Regions from separate parts of the Mesorhizobium sp. URHB0026 genome, predicted to be linked through region 1. Evidence: riboswitches for the same ligand, from Rfam matches in the RefSeq annotation. Region 1 holds a riboswitch; each other region holds the start of a gene.

What was found. A riboswitch is a leader RNA that binds a small molecule or an ion and turns the genes downstream of it on or off. The one in region 1 is predicted to bind cobalamin.
Region 2: another riboswitch for cobalamin. It lies ahead of bluB (5,6-dimethylbenzimidazole synthase); the one in region 1 lies ahead of ACVWWD_RS10110 (aromatic ring-hydroxylating oxygenase subunit alpha).
Region 3: another riboswitch for cobalamin. It lies ahead of ACVWWD_RS24115 (CbtB domain-containing protein); the one in region 1 lies ahead of ACVWWD_RS10110 (aromatic ring-hydroxylating oxygenase subunit alpha).
Region 4: another riboswitch for cobalamin. It lies ahead of ACVWWD_RS24340 (DUF1636 family protein); the one in region 1 lies ahead of ACVWWD_RS10110 (aromatic ring-hydroxylating oxygenase subunit alpha).

Annotation. Positions count from the first base shown of each region.
Region 1 covers NZ_JBSSCN010000001.1:1,991,240-1,994,530, reverse strand. Annotated here, with positions in the region: gene ACVWWD_RS10120 (DUF680 domain-containing protein) at 1-71, opposite strand, end outside; gene ACVWWD_RS10115 (DUF680 domain-containing protein) at 140-340, opposite strand; cobalamin riboswitch at 834-1,035, shown strand; gene ACVWWD_RS10110 (aromatic ring-hydroxylating oxygenase subunit alpha) at 1,149-2,396, shown strand; gene ACVWWD_RS10105 (hybrid-cluster NAD(P)-dependent oxidoreductase) at 2,473-3,291, shown strand, end outside.
Region 2 covers NZ_JBSSCN010000001.1:3,238,172-3,241,462, reverse strand. Annotated here, with positions in the region: gene ACVWWD_RS15885 (DUF2277 domain-containing protein) at 1-62, opposite strand, end outside; gene ACVWWD_RS15880 (exodeoxyribonuclease VII small subunit) at 154-405, opposite strand; gene ACVWWD_RS15875 (histone deacetylase family protein) at 409-1,335, opposite strand; cobalamin riboswitch at 1,514-1,695, shown strand; partial or broken gene bluB (5,6-dimethylbenzimidazole synthase) at 1,699-2,373, shown strand; partial or broken gene ACVWWD_RS15865 (hypothetical protein) at 2,490-3,291, opposite strand, start outside.
Region 3 covers NZ_JBSSCN010000001.1:4,893,238-4,896,528, forward strand. Annotated here, with positions in the region: gene cobO (cob(I)yrinic acid a,c-diamide adenosyltransferase) at 1-409, opposite strand, end outside; gene cobU (bifunctional adenosylcobinamide kinase/adenosylcobinamide-phosphate guanylyltransferase) at 411-926, opposite strand; gene ACVWWD_RS24110 (CbtA family protein) at 919-1,722, opposite strand; gene ACVWWD_RS24115 (CbtB domain-containing protein) at 1,738-1,917, opposite strand; cobalamin riboswitch at 1,954-2,152, opposite strand; gene ACVWWD_RS24120 (aromatic ring-hydroxylating oxygenase subunit alpha) at 2,294-2,881, shown strand; gene ACVWWD_RS24125 (SRPBCC family protein) at 2,871-3,291, shown strand, end outside.
Region 4 covers NZ_JBSSCN010000001.1:4,939,398-4,942,688, forward strand. Annotated here, with positions in the region: gene ACVWWD_RS24335 (winged helix-turn-helix domain-containing protein) at 1-1,161, shown strand, start outside; cobalamin riboswitch at 1,191-1,396, shown strand; gene ACVWWD_RS24340 (DUF1636 family protein) at 1,435-1,863, shown strand; gene cobW (cobalamin biosynthesis protein CobW) at 1,866-2,903, shown strand; gene cobN (cobaltochelatase subunit CobN) at 2,922-3,291, shown strand, end outside.

The sequences.
Region 1 (3,291 bases):
TTGTCGCTGCCGGCGAAAGCGCTGCCTGAGAGAGCCAGAACGGCGGCGGCAGCAAAGAGGATCTTGTTCATTTTAATACTCCTGAATTGTAGGGTCCACCGGCGCGGCAGGTTCACCCGCCGCGTGCCGGAGATGATTATTAATTGTTGCCGAAGAGGTTGTGGTCGGCGCCCGTCACAGGCGTCTGGGCAGCCGGCTCCGACTTCTTGGTCGAAGCGGTGTAGGAGCTGTCGACAGTGGCCGCGGGGGTCGCGGCGTTCGAACCATAATGGTCGCTACTAGCGAAGGCGCTGCCGGAAATCGCCAGAAGGGCGGCGGCAGTGAGAATGATCTTTTTCATTTTTGTACTCCAGTATTTTTCCCGTCCGTCTAGCGGCGTGTCTTGGATTGAATCGCGTCGTTCGGACCGCCCCGATGTGGGAGAGCCCCCTTGCCGTTTCCAATCACGAAGTTGTTCAGCGTGGACCATGACTCTGCTACTTGAAATTGTACCAACGCCTTCTACATGTCTCATTTTTCTGTTCGGTATCAAGTAGTTGACTAAGATGACGACCCGATCACCAACTGTGTCGGAGGGCTGGGCGTTCACACTGTCCTGCACGCACCGTCAACAGAAACGAACCGTTCGGTTCGATTTTAGACTGTGCTAATAGTCACTTTTCGAAACCGTTAACCCTTTTCCGGCCGGCTGAGGGTCGAAAACGGTGCCCGCGCGCGCCTGGCGAGAAGAGGCGATTCCCCCCGCGGCAATCATGCCGGGACGATCCCGCATGCGTGTCGCGCCGCATGGATGCGATGTCGCTTTCGTGCCGATGTCGCAAACCCTGTCGTGATTAGATCAAGCCATCTCAGGTGCCGCTGCGTGACGACGGAGCGGAGAATTGGGAAGCCGGTCAGATTCCGGCGCTGCCCCCGCAACGGTGGTGGAGTTCAAGTCGCAACGGGAGACCACTGGGCGAAAGCCTGGGAAGGTGTCGCGATGGTCCGCCAGGACAACTCCAGAGCCCGGAAACCAGCCCGAGATCGCTAGAACTCGACTGATCGCGGTGGGCGGTCAAGGGGCGGATGGTGTTGTCCGGCTTTCGCCGGCTTGCGCCCAGTCCTTCCTCCATCACCACCAGTTCAGTCCTTGAAAATGAGGACAGGACATGGACGCGCGCAACGACATGCTGAGGCTTTTGAACGGCCGCAGACAGGGCCTTTCGCTGGAACAGCCCTTCTATACCGACCCGGACTACTTCAAGCTGGACATGGAGCTGATCTGGTATCGCGACTGGCTGTTCATCGGCCATGATTGCGAGTTGCCCAAGCCGGGCAGCTTCATCACCGTGCAGATCGGCGATTATCCGGTCGTGCTGGTGCGCGATCAGCAGGGCAAGATCAACGCCTTCCACAATTCCTGCCGCCATCGCGGCAGCCGCGTCTGCAACACCGACAAGGGCATGGCCGCCAAGCTGGTGTGTCCCTATCACCAGTGGACCTACGAACTCGACGGCCGGCTGCTGTTCGCCCGCCAGATGGCCGATGGGTTCGACAAGAGCCAGTTCGGGCTCAAGCCGGTCGCCTGCGAAAGCGTCGCCGGCTATGTCTTCATCTGCCTGGCCAAGGAGCCCGCCGACTTCGCGCCGATGCGGGCGATGATCGAGCCCTATCTCCAGCCGCACCGGCTGAGCGAGGCCAAGATCGCCTTCGAGAGCACGATCATCGAGAAGGGCAACTGGAAGCTGGTCTGGGAAAACAACCGCGAATGCTACCATTGCGCGGGCAACCACCCTGAGCTGTGCAAGACCTTCCCGGAAGCGCCGACCGTGACTGGCGTGCAAGGCGCCGACAACGACCCGGAGATGCTGGCCCACTGGGCGAAGTGCGAAGCTGTTGGCCTGCCCAGCAAGTTTCGGATCGACCCGGCCGGACAATACCGCGCCACCCGCGCGCCGCTGCTGCGCGATGCCCAGAGCTACACGATGACCGGCAAGCGGGCGGTGAAGAGGAACCTGTCCGACAGCGTCTCGGCCGACCGGATCGGCACGCTAATGCACTATCACTACCCGACAACCTGGAACCATATCCTCGTGGATCATGCGGTGACGTTCCGCGTGCTGCCGGTCAGCGCCACGGAAACAGCGGTGACGACCAAATGGCTGGTCCACAAGGATGCGGTGGAAGGCGTTGACTACGATCTGCCCGAACTCACCCATGTCTGGACCGAGACCAACGACCAGGACCGCCGCATCGTCGAGGAAAACGCCTTCGGCATCCTGTCGCCGGCCTACGAGCCCGGTCCCTATTCGGAGCTGCACGAGGGCGGCGTCATCCAGTTCGTCGACTGGTACGCGCGCTTTATCGGCCCACGGCTTTCCGAAGACGGCCGGCCCGCTCTGCGCAGTGTCGCCTAGCGCATTTCGCCCAAACCGTGCAGCGTTTTGGGATCACGACATGCGCAAAATGAAAAGGTATGCAGGGATGAACGCCATGACTGATCTTGGCCTCTATCGCCATCTCGACCAGATGGCGCCGTGGAACGACAGGCTGCAGGTGCTGGAAGTGATCGGCGTCAGCGACGAGGCGCCCGACGTCAAGACCTTCACCTTCCGCTCGGACAACCAGACCTGGTTCCGCTACAAGCCGGGCCAGTTCGTGACGCTGGAATTGCCGACACCGGACGGCCCGCTGATGCGCACCTACACGCTGTCATCATCGCCGTCGCGACCATTCTCGATCGCGGTGACGGTGAAGGCGCAGGCGGGCAGCGTCGGCACACGCTGGATGTTCGATCACCTGACGCCCGGCTCGCACGTCAAGGCCTATGGACCGGCCGGCGACTTTTCGCTGCACAGCCACCCGGCGGCGAAATACCTGTTCATCTCGGCCGGTTCGGGCGTGACGCCGATGATGTCGATGCTGCGCTGGCTGAACGACTGCGCGCCATGGACCGATGTCGGATTCGTCAATTGCGCGCGGCGCCCTGAAGAGATCATCTTTCGCAAGGAACTCGAACTACTCGGCGGCCATATGCCGGGCCTGTCGCTCGGCTTCATGATCGAGGAGCGGTCGAGCCGCGAGGGCTGGTACGGCCATATGGGCCGCATCGACGCCATCCGGCTGCCGCTCCTGGCGCCCGATTTCCGCGAACGCGAAATCTTCTGCTGCGGCCCCGATCCCTTCATGCGCGCCGTGCGCGGCATGCTGGAGGCCGCCGGGTTCGACATGGCAAAGTACCATCAGGAGAGCTTTGCCGCGCCGGCGGTGGAGGAAATCCCGGCGCCGTTTGCCTCGCCGGCTGAAGACGGC
Region 2 (3,291 bases), 1.2 Mb from region 1:
CGGACTTCGTCGTTAGTTGCCGGCGGATCAAAATTGAACAGGGTCTTGATGTTTCTGCACATCGCTTCCGTATCTCCTCTTGTCCGTTTCAATCGGGACGAACTGTATCCTCAATGATGATCGTGTCCAAAAATCGGTAAGGCTGCTCCGGACTCAGTCCGCGTCGAGCGGCTCGGTTCCAACCGGCTTGCCGTCGCGCGACAGCCTGATCTTCTCGACCTTGTCCTCGGCGGCCTTCAGCAGCCGGTCGCAATGGACCTTCAGCGCCTCGCCCCGCTCGTAAATCCGGATAGACTGGTCGAGCGGCACGTCGCCCCGCTCCAGATCATCGACGATCTTCTCCAGTGCGTCGAGTGCCTGTTCAAAGCTCATCGCCTTGACGTCTTCGTTGATCTCACCGGTCATCATTCATCCTTTCATCAGTCGCCCGACATGGGCGGCGACCGAAAATGCCAATCCCTGCAGATCGTAGCCGCCCTCGAGCAGGCTGACGAGCCGGTTGCCGCCGTGGATTGCGGCGCGCTGCATCAGCTGGCCGGTCGCCCAGTCGAAATCGTCCTCGGTCAGATTGATTTCCGCCAGCGGGTCGCGATGGTGCGCGTCGAAGCCGGCCGAAATGACAATCAGATCCGGCGCGAAATTGTCGAGTGCCGGCAGCACGCGCGACAGGAACGCATCACGAAACACCTCGCTGCCGGTCCGAGGCGCCAGCGGCGCATTGACGATGTTGCCGGCGCCGGTCTCGCTCTTCGCGCCCGTGCCGGGATAAAGCGGCATCTGGTGCGTCGAGCAATAAAGCACCGAGGGATCGTCCCAAAAAATATCCTGCGTGCCATTGCCGTGATGCACGTCCCAGTCGACGACGGCGACGCGCTCGGCGCCGTGCTTCTTCTGCGCGTAGCGGGCCGCGATTGCCGCCGTGTTGAAGAAGCAGAAGCCCATGGCAGTGGTCTTTTCGGCATGGTGGCCGGGCGGACGGGCGGCGACAAAGACGTTGTCGGCGCGGCCCGCAAAGACGTCGTCGACGGCGGCATTGGCGGCACCGATCGCCGTAATCACCGCCTGCCAGCTTTTCGGGCTGGCGGTGGTGTCTGCGTCGATGCGGGCAATGCCTTCGTCGGGGATGGCGGCGCGGACACGCGCGACGAAATCGGCGGGATGCGCGTAGAGGATGGTCGCTTCGTCGCCCTGCGGTGCCTCGACGCGGTCAAGCGCGGCAAAAGCTTCGTCGTCGAGCACGCGCTCGATGGCGCGCAGGCGGTCGGGCCGCTCGGGGTGACCGGGCGGGGTGATGTGTTCGAGAAAGATCGGGTGCGTGTAAAGACGGGTGGCCATGCCCCCTATCTAGTGCCCCGGCGCCGTGATGGCCATGCGTTGCGGCTTGATCGCTGGGGAAAATCGAACCTGCGTCCATTCATGTCGCTGCGGGCATTGGCGTCGTCGGCCCTTCGGAGTAAGACTGCCGCTACTGCCTGGTGCCTGCCGGTCTGTTTGTTTTAGCCGCATTCCGCGACGCCAAGTGTTTCCACTTGGCTACAAATGCCCTGGCAGGAGAATCGGGAACACGGTTGAACTCCGTGGCGTGCCCAACGCTGTGAGGGGGACCGCGCCGGTAGATGCCACTGTCGATGACGGGAAGGCACCGGACGCGGGTTGATCCCGAGCCAGAAGACCGGCCTGGCAGGCATCGTCATCCGCATGGTCAGGCGGATGGCATCGATTGCAATCGCAAGGGGACAAGCGATGCGGGAAGCCATGACCGCTCAAATGGGCGATGGATTTGACCAGAGTGCGCGCGACGCGGTTTACCGTGCCATGTTTACGCGGCGCGACGTCCGCAGCCATTTTACATCGGAGGCGATCGACGACGAGGTGCTGGCGCGGCTGCTGCTTGCCGCCCACCACGCGCCATCGGTCGGCTTCATGCAACCCTGGAACTTCATCGTCATCCGCGATGCCGCGCGGCGGGCGGAGGTGCGCGACCTGTTCCTGGCCGCGCGAGAACGGGAACTGCCTGAAATCGAGGCAGAACGGCAGGCGCTCTACCGCAAGCTCAAGCTCGAAGGCATTTGCGAAAGCGCGCTAAACATCTGCATCACCTGCGACCGCGAGCGCTCGAAAGGCTCGCCGTTGGGGCGGTGGCACAATCCGGAGATGGATCTCTACAGCACGGTCTGCGCGGTGCAGAATTTCTGGCTGGCCGCGCGTGCCGAGGGCGTTGGGGTCGGCTGGGTCAGCATCATCGAGGCGCAAGCGCTGAAAAGCCTGCTGGCGATTCCCGATCACGTGACGCCGATCGCCTATCTCTGCGTCGGCCGCGTTTCCGAGTTCGCACCGAAGCCGGACCTCGAAACGCATGGCTGGGGCCGGCGGCTGCCGCTGCCCGAGCTGATCATGAGCGAGACTTTTCGCGGGCAAGGCGAAGCGCCGCTCAAATCAGCAGTGGCGCGCCTCGGCACCGTCGCCGGTGCGCCCGCGAGCCCGGCCGATCAGCTCGTCGCGCCGGCCGTGCCCCAGCGCGAACCGCCGAAAGTGGAGAGCGCCTTGTCCTTGAGTTCCCTGAACTTCGACGAAGCTTCGGCCAGCCTGGCGTCCCAGGCGGCATCGGGGACCTGACCCTCGATGGTCTTGAAATAGACCTGCATCAGGCAGGCAATGGCGAAGGGCTCGATGAAGGCCGCCTTGAAAGCCCAGGCAAAGACGATTGCCAGCACGAAAGCCCAGCCGGCGAGCTGCCCGGGCATGATGTAAAGAATAGCGGCTGCCGGAGCGAGCATCAGCAGGAAAATCACGAACGACACGGCCCACATGATGACCGCCAGCCAGACGGCGTTCTTGACCATGGTCTTACCGTTCTGGGCGTAGAGCACGACGCCTTGGCGCGCGGTTTCGAACGGCGAGGACGAATTGATGCGGATGTTGTAGCCAAGAATGATCTCGTCGACATAGGTCAGCGACAGGCGAATCACAGTGTTGAGGAACGGAAACCAGTCCGCTCAGGCCAGGAATAGGCAGGAAGGCCGCGATGCCGCCGAGCAGGCCGGTGATGGCGCGGATGGCGCCCTTGACCAATTGGTCGACAACGAAAAGGATGTTGGCCTCGGCAAAACGCTCGGTCACGATCTCTTTTGCGTAGGCGATCTGGTTCTGGCCGTCGGGAACATCATGGCCGTCGATCAGATGCACCATGACGGCTATATGGCCCGCTTTGACGACGTAGAGGATGTATTCGCGGATCCAGTAGACGGCGATCGAGACGATGCCGAAACCGACCACGCCGCCCCACATCGC
Region 3 (3,291 bases), 2.9 Mb from region 1:
TGTTGAGCTCGTCGAGCACGACAAGGCTGATCGAGGGATCGTCGATCAATTCCAGGGCCTTGGCCCAGGCGGCCTCGGCGGCCGCGATGTCGCGCTTCAGGTCCTGGGTCTCCCAGGTGAAACCCTCGCCCATTGCATGCCAGACGACGCGGTCGCCAAAGGCGGCAAAGGCGTCCTTCTCGCCGGTGTGCCATTTGCCCTTGATGAACTGAACGACGCCGACGCGCTTGCCGTAGCCGAGCATGCGCAGCGCGAGACCGAAGGCGGCCGTGGTCTTGCCCTTGCCGGGACCGGTGTTGACGATCAGCAATCCCTTCTCGATCGTCTTGCCCGCAACCTCGGCGTCCTGCACCGCCTTGCGCTTGGCCATCTTGGCGCGATGGCGTTCTTCATCCTTGTCGTCGGTCATTTCACTTCACCTTGAGCGGGAGCCCCGCCACCATGAGCAGCACCGTGTCGGCCACTGCCGCGACCCGCTGGTTAAGTCGGCCGGCGTCATCGCGAAACCGGCGCGCCAACGCGTTGTCGGGCACGATGCCCTGCCCGACCTCGTTCGTCACCACGAACCACGGTCCGCGCGGCCGAGACAGCACGTCCGCCAGCCGTCGGCACGCGGCATCGACGTCGTGATCGGCCAGCATGTGATTGGTCAGCCACAGCGTCAGACAGTCGACAAGCACCGGCTGACCGTCCGGCGACGCCTCCAGCGCTTCGGCGAGGTCGAGTGGCGCATCGATGGTCGACCAGCCCTCACCGCGCCGCCAGCGGTGCAGCGCGATGCGCTCGCGCATCTCGTTGTCATAAGCTTGCGCCGTGGCGATATAGGCCCATGGCGAGGCCAATGCCGTCACCAGGGTTTCGGCGTGCGCGCTCTTGCCGGAGCGCGCACCACCGATGATGAAGGTCAGCCTGCCGCGATCAGGCAAAACTGTCGCGCATGCTGGTCGCCGTGGCGGTGAAGCGCCGGCGCACCACGCCCACGATCGCGCCCAGCACCAGCCAGAAGACCAGATTGGTCACCGTCACCGCCACCACGAACTGATGGTGCAGGCCTTCCGGGATCGGCGTCTCGAAACTGTCGGGCTGCGGCGCGCCGACGACATGCGGCGCGACGATCAGCAAGACGGCGAGGATGGTCAATGGCAACGATCTGCGAAACACGATCAGGCCTAGGCCGATCGCGGTCGCGGCCGCCGTTGCCGTCCACCAGATCTGGCGCGGCAGAAGATCGGCCGCCGGCATTGCCGGCAGTTCCGGCTGCAGTCCGAGGCCCGGTGCCAGTGTGAACACGGCAAAGCCGGCCAAGCCCCAGAACACGCCCTGGCGCCAGTTGCCGACGCCACCGAAGAACTCGGAAACCGCGACCAGGACCAGCGCGAAGCCGATGCCGGTGACGATATTGGCAACCACGCTAAAGGCGAAACGCTCGAAACCGTCGGCCGGCGCCCAGCCTTCGTCTTCCTCCGCCGGTGCCATGGCATCGGTGCCCGCGGGCGCGGCAGAGCTCGTGGCATTCCCAGCGGGCGCCACCGTGCTCATCGCGTCATTGGTCGCCGCTGGTGCGGCCGCGTGATCATGGTGGTGGCCGCCGCCGGCCTTTTCGTAGACTTCGGCCTTGAGGATCAGCGGCACGGTGGCATAGGCCTGCATGCAGGCGAGAACGACACCGGCCACAAGCCCCGCGATCGCCGCGACGAACACGACGTTGCGAAACAGATTCATGATGTCGGATCCTCGTTAGTGGCAGGGAAACGCCATCGAGTGGCGATAGTCGTGGGCAGCATTGTGGACCGCATCTATATGCGAGAAGCCGACAAAGCCGACGACGAAGATGCCGAGCAGCGCCGCGAGCGCGAGCTGCATGAAACGGGACTGCGAGGAGACGGAGGCGCCGAGGGAGACGGAAGCGGTAGTCATGTCTTGTCCTTTCGCCCTCCACCCGAGGGCATCGAAGTCAGTTTCCTGTCGCCGGCAGGTCTCCTGGCTCGCGGATAAGCGCCCTTCCCCACCTTCCCGAAGAAAAATCTTCAGTGGCATATGGAGAGGACTACCGCACACAGTTGCGGGGGCAGCCACGGCATTGGGCAGGAATTCCTCCCCGCACCGCATTCCCTCTTGGCTCCAAAAAGGAACCGACGACATCGGCGACTATAAGGAAATTCGCCGCGCCCGGCAAACCAAATTCCGACAGCCGCCAGCGCAGGAGCGTCGTATCGGCGAAGCTGCCTCACCCCGTCCCGATTGACAAACTTCATGGCCGGGTGTCGGCTGGCACCCTCACGGGAAGCCAGCCATGCAGCCCAATGCCAGCGAGCGCGAGCCCTATAACGGCCTGACTCGAACCGAGCCGACGCTGCCCTCATCGGCCTATTGGGACCAGGACAACTATAAGCGCGATCTCGACGCCATCTGGTACAGGGACTGGCTGCTCGTCTGCCGCGAGGCCGATCTTGCCCAGCCTTTGGCGTTCCGCACCTTCCGCGTTGGTACGCAGGAAATCCTCGTGCTGCGCGACGACACCGGCGAGTTGCGTGCCTTCCACAACACGTGCCGGCATCGCGGCTCGCAGCTTTGCCAGGAAAGCGAGGGCCGGCTGAAGGCGCGGCTGATCACCTGCCCGTATCATGCCTGGTCCTATTCGCTGCGTGGCGATCTGGTGCGCGTGCCGTCGAAATCGCTGCCTGACGGTTTCGACAAGGCCGATCATCCGCTTTATCGCGTCGCGCTCTCGGGTGTGGCGGGGCTTCGTCTTCGTCAATCTTGCGGAAGATGCCGCCGGCTCGGCGCAATCCTCCTTCGACCCAGCCTCCGGCGATCTCGGCAACTGGCCGCTGGAAACGCTGGTATCGGGCCATGTGCTGCACAAGGTGATGAACTGTAACTGGAAGATTTTTTGGGAAAACTTCAACGAGTGCCTGCACTGCCCGGGCGTCCACAAGGACCTGTCGCGGCTGGTGCCGATCTATGGCCGCGGCCTGATGAGCCGGCATGACGATCCCGAATGGCTCCGCCACGCCGACAATGACGCGCCGGAATTTTCAGGCGGCCTGCGCGCCGGGGCTGAGACATGGTCGCGTGATGGGCAGACGCACGGGCCGGTCTTCCCGAGCTTGACGCCGGCGGAGCGCAGCGCCGGTCAGACCTATGCCACCAGCCTGCCGTCGATGTTCATCGTCGGCCATGTCGACTATGTCAGGACTGTGCGGCTTACGCCGCTCGGTCCCGAACAGACCGAATTGACCGCAGAATGGCTGTTCGCGCCCGAGGCGCTCGCCGAGACCGACATCGACA
Region 4 (3,291 bases), 2.9 Mb from region 1:
GCGCTCGCGGCCCAGGGATTTCTCGATCCCCGCCCGGCCGGCACGCCGGACCGTCGCCATTTCGCCCGCGTTCTGTCCCGCACCGGCCTGTTGCAGATCGATTCCGTCAGTGCCGTGGTGCGCGCTCATTACATGCCGCTCTATTCGCGTCTCGGCCCCTATCCCCTCGCTTTGCTCGACAACGCCGCCGTGACGCGCAAGCGCACCGTCTTCGAATATTGGGCGCATGAAGCCTCGTTCCTGCCGGTCGAGACCTACCCGCTGATGCGCTGGCGCATGCAGCGCGCCGAGCAAGGCGATGAAATGTATCTGGGACTGGCCAAATGGGGCCGCGAGCACGCCGCCTATATAGAAGAGATCCACCGCGAGGTCGTCGCGCGCGGGCCGATCGCCGCTTCGGCGCTCGAAGGCCAGAAAGGCTCCGGCGGCTGGTGGGGTTGGAGCCACGCCAAGCACGCCTTCGAGTGGCTGTTCTGGGCCGGGCGCATTACCACCGCGCACCGACGCGGCTTCGAGCGCTTCTACGACCTCCCGGAGCGCGTGCTGCCGCAGCCGATCCTCGATCTGCCGGTACCGACGCCTGAGGACGCGCATCGCGAATTGCTGCGCATTTCCGCCCGTGCCCATGGCGTGGCGACTTCAGGCGACCTGCGCGACTATTTTCGACTCTCGCCGGCCGACATGAAAGGCCGGCTGGAGGAACTGGTCGAACTCGGCGACTTGCTGCCGGTCCGTGTCGAGGGCTGGGACAAGCCGGCTTACCTTCACAAGGACGCCCGTATGCCGCGCAAGATCGAGGCCCGCGCCCTGCTGGCGCCGTTCGATCCGGTCGTCTTCGAGCGCTCGCGCTCAGAGCGGCTGTTCGACTTCCATTACCGCATCGAAATCTACACGCCGGCCGACAAGCGGCAATATGGCTACTATGTCCTGCCTTTCCTGCTCGGCGACAGGATTGTGGCGCGCATCGACCTCAAGGCCGACCGGCCGGCCAGTGTCCTGCGCGTCCATGCCGCCTACGCCGAGCCCGACGCACCGCCCGAAACCGCCGCCCAGCTCTTCGAGGAATTGAGGCAGATGCAGGGCTGGCTTGGCCTTGAGCGCATGGAAATAACCCCTGTCGGCGATCTCGGCCCGGCGCTGTCCGACATCGCGGTGTCGTAAGCTCGCGTTGACACCGCTGCCTGCAAGAGCCTAAATCCCATTCAGACGGTCTCCTCTCGGCAAAGGGAGGAGCCAAGAGGGAATGCGGTGCGGGATTGAAAATCCCAAATCCGCGGCTGTCCCCGCAACTGTGAGCGAAGAGCCAAGGCCGAAAGCCACTGGGATTGTCCCGGGAAGGCGGCTACCAAGGCGATGACCCGCGAGCCAGGAGACCTGCCGTCTGGAATGCAATAATCCGATCGCCTGGCGGGTTTTCCGGGCAAGGAGCCTGATTTGGATCGCGACAGCAGCTTTTCGGCTGAAACAACCGACATTTCGTCCGGCGGGGATGATTCCCTGGCCGGCATCACGGTCATTGTCTGCGCTTCCTGTCGCGACGAGACCGGCTCCGACGCCCATCCCCGGGCCGGCGAACTTTTGGCTGAAGATACGCGCCAAGCCGCCTTGGCCGAGAAGATTCGCGTCCGCACGGTCGAATGCCTCGGCAATTGCAAGCGCCGGCTTAGCGCCGCGATCCTGCGCGACGGCTGCTGGAGCTATGTGTTCGGCGATCTGACCACGACCAGCGGCGCCGATCTAGTAACCGGCGCGAAACTCTTCGCCACCTCGAGCGACGGCCTCATTCCCTGGCGGGGCAGGCCCGATAGCCTCAAGCGCGGCCTCGTTGCCCGCATTCCACCCCTCGACATGCTGAAAGACTGATCATGACAACATCTCTGTCTCGCGTTCCCTGCACCGTCGTCACCGGCTTCCTCGGCGCCGGCAAGACGACGCTGGTCCGCCATCTCCTGGAAAACGCGGGCGGCAAGCGGATTGCCATCATCGTCAACGAGTTCGGCGACATCGGCATCGACGGCGAGATCCTCAAGGGCTGCGGCATCGACACCTGCCCAGAGGAAAACATCGTCGAACTGGCCAATGGCTGCATCTGCTGCACCGTGGCCGACGATTTCGTGCCGGCCCTCGACAAGATCCTGTCGCTGACGCCGAAGGTCGACCATATCCTGATCGAAACCTCGGGCCTCGCTCTGCCCAAGCCTCTGGTCCAAGCCTTCCAGTGGCCGACGGTGAAGAGCCGCGTGACCGTCGATGGCGTCATCGCCGTGGTCGACGGCCCCGCACTGGCGGAAGGCCGCGTCGCCAACGACATGGACGCCCTGCAGGCGCAGCGCGCGCAGGACGAGAGCCTCGACCATGACGATCCGGTCGAGGAAGTGTTCGAGGATCAGATCGCCTGCGCCGACCTGATCATCCTGTCGAAGAGCGACCTGATGGACGCCGCCGGCTCGGCTCGCGCCAAGGCCATCGTCAACGAACACTCCGTCCGCGCCGTGAAGATCGTGCCGACGTCCCATGGCAAGGTCGATCCCTCGGTGCTGCTCGGGCTCGGTCTCGCCGTCGAGGACGACATCGAGAACCGCAAGTCCCACCATGACGGCGCATTCGATCACGAGCATGACGACTTCGACACGTTCATCGTCGACATTCCCTCGATCGCCAATCCCGACGAGTTGGCAAAGCGCGTCGCCGCCGCCGCCGAACAGGAAAACGTGCTGCGCGTGAAAGGCTTCGTCGAGGTCGGCGGCAAGCCGATGCGGCTCCTGCTGCAGGCCGTCGGCCCGCGGGTCAATCATTACTACGACCGTGCCTGGACCGCCGGGGACGACCGCCGATCGCGCCTTGTCGTCATCGGCCTCAAGGGGCTGAACCGTCCTGCGATCGAACGTATCCTCGCCGGCTGATTTCCAGGCCGCGCCGGGATGCACATCCTCACCACGACCTCCGCCTCGCTCGACGACCTCGCCGAGCCTGTCGATCTCAGGCAGGCGCCGGCGGACATCGTGGCCCTATCCTTCACCGACAGCGATCTCGCCGGACTGGCTGCGGCGTGGAAGGCGGATGCCGGTCGCCTGCCCTCGATGCGGCTGGCCGCACTGCGCGACCTGCGCCATCCCATGTCCGTCGACCTCTGGATCGACAGCGTCGCCCGCCACGCCAAAATCATCCTGGTGCGCATCCTCGGCGGCTACGAGTGGTGGCGCTATGGCTGCGACCAACTGGCGGTGATTGCCCGCGAACGCGGCATCAAACTGGCGCTGCTTCCCGGCGAAAGCCACGACGAGGATCTCA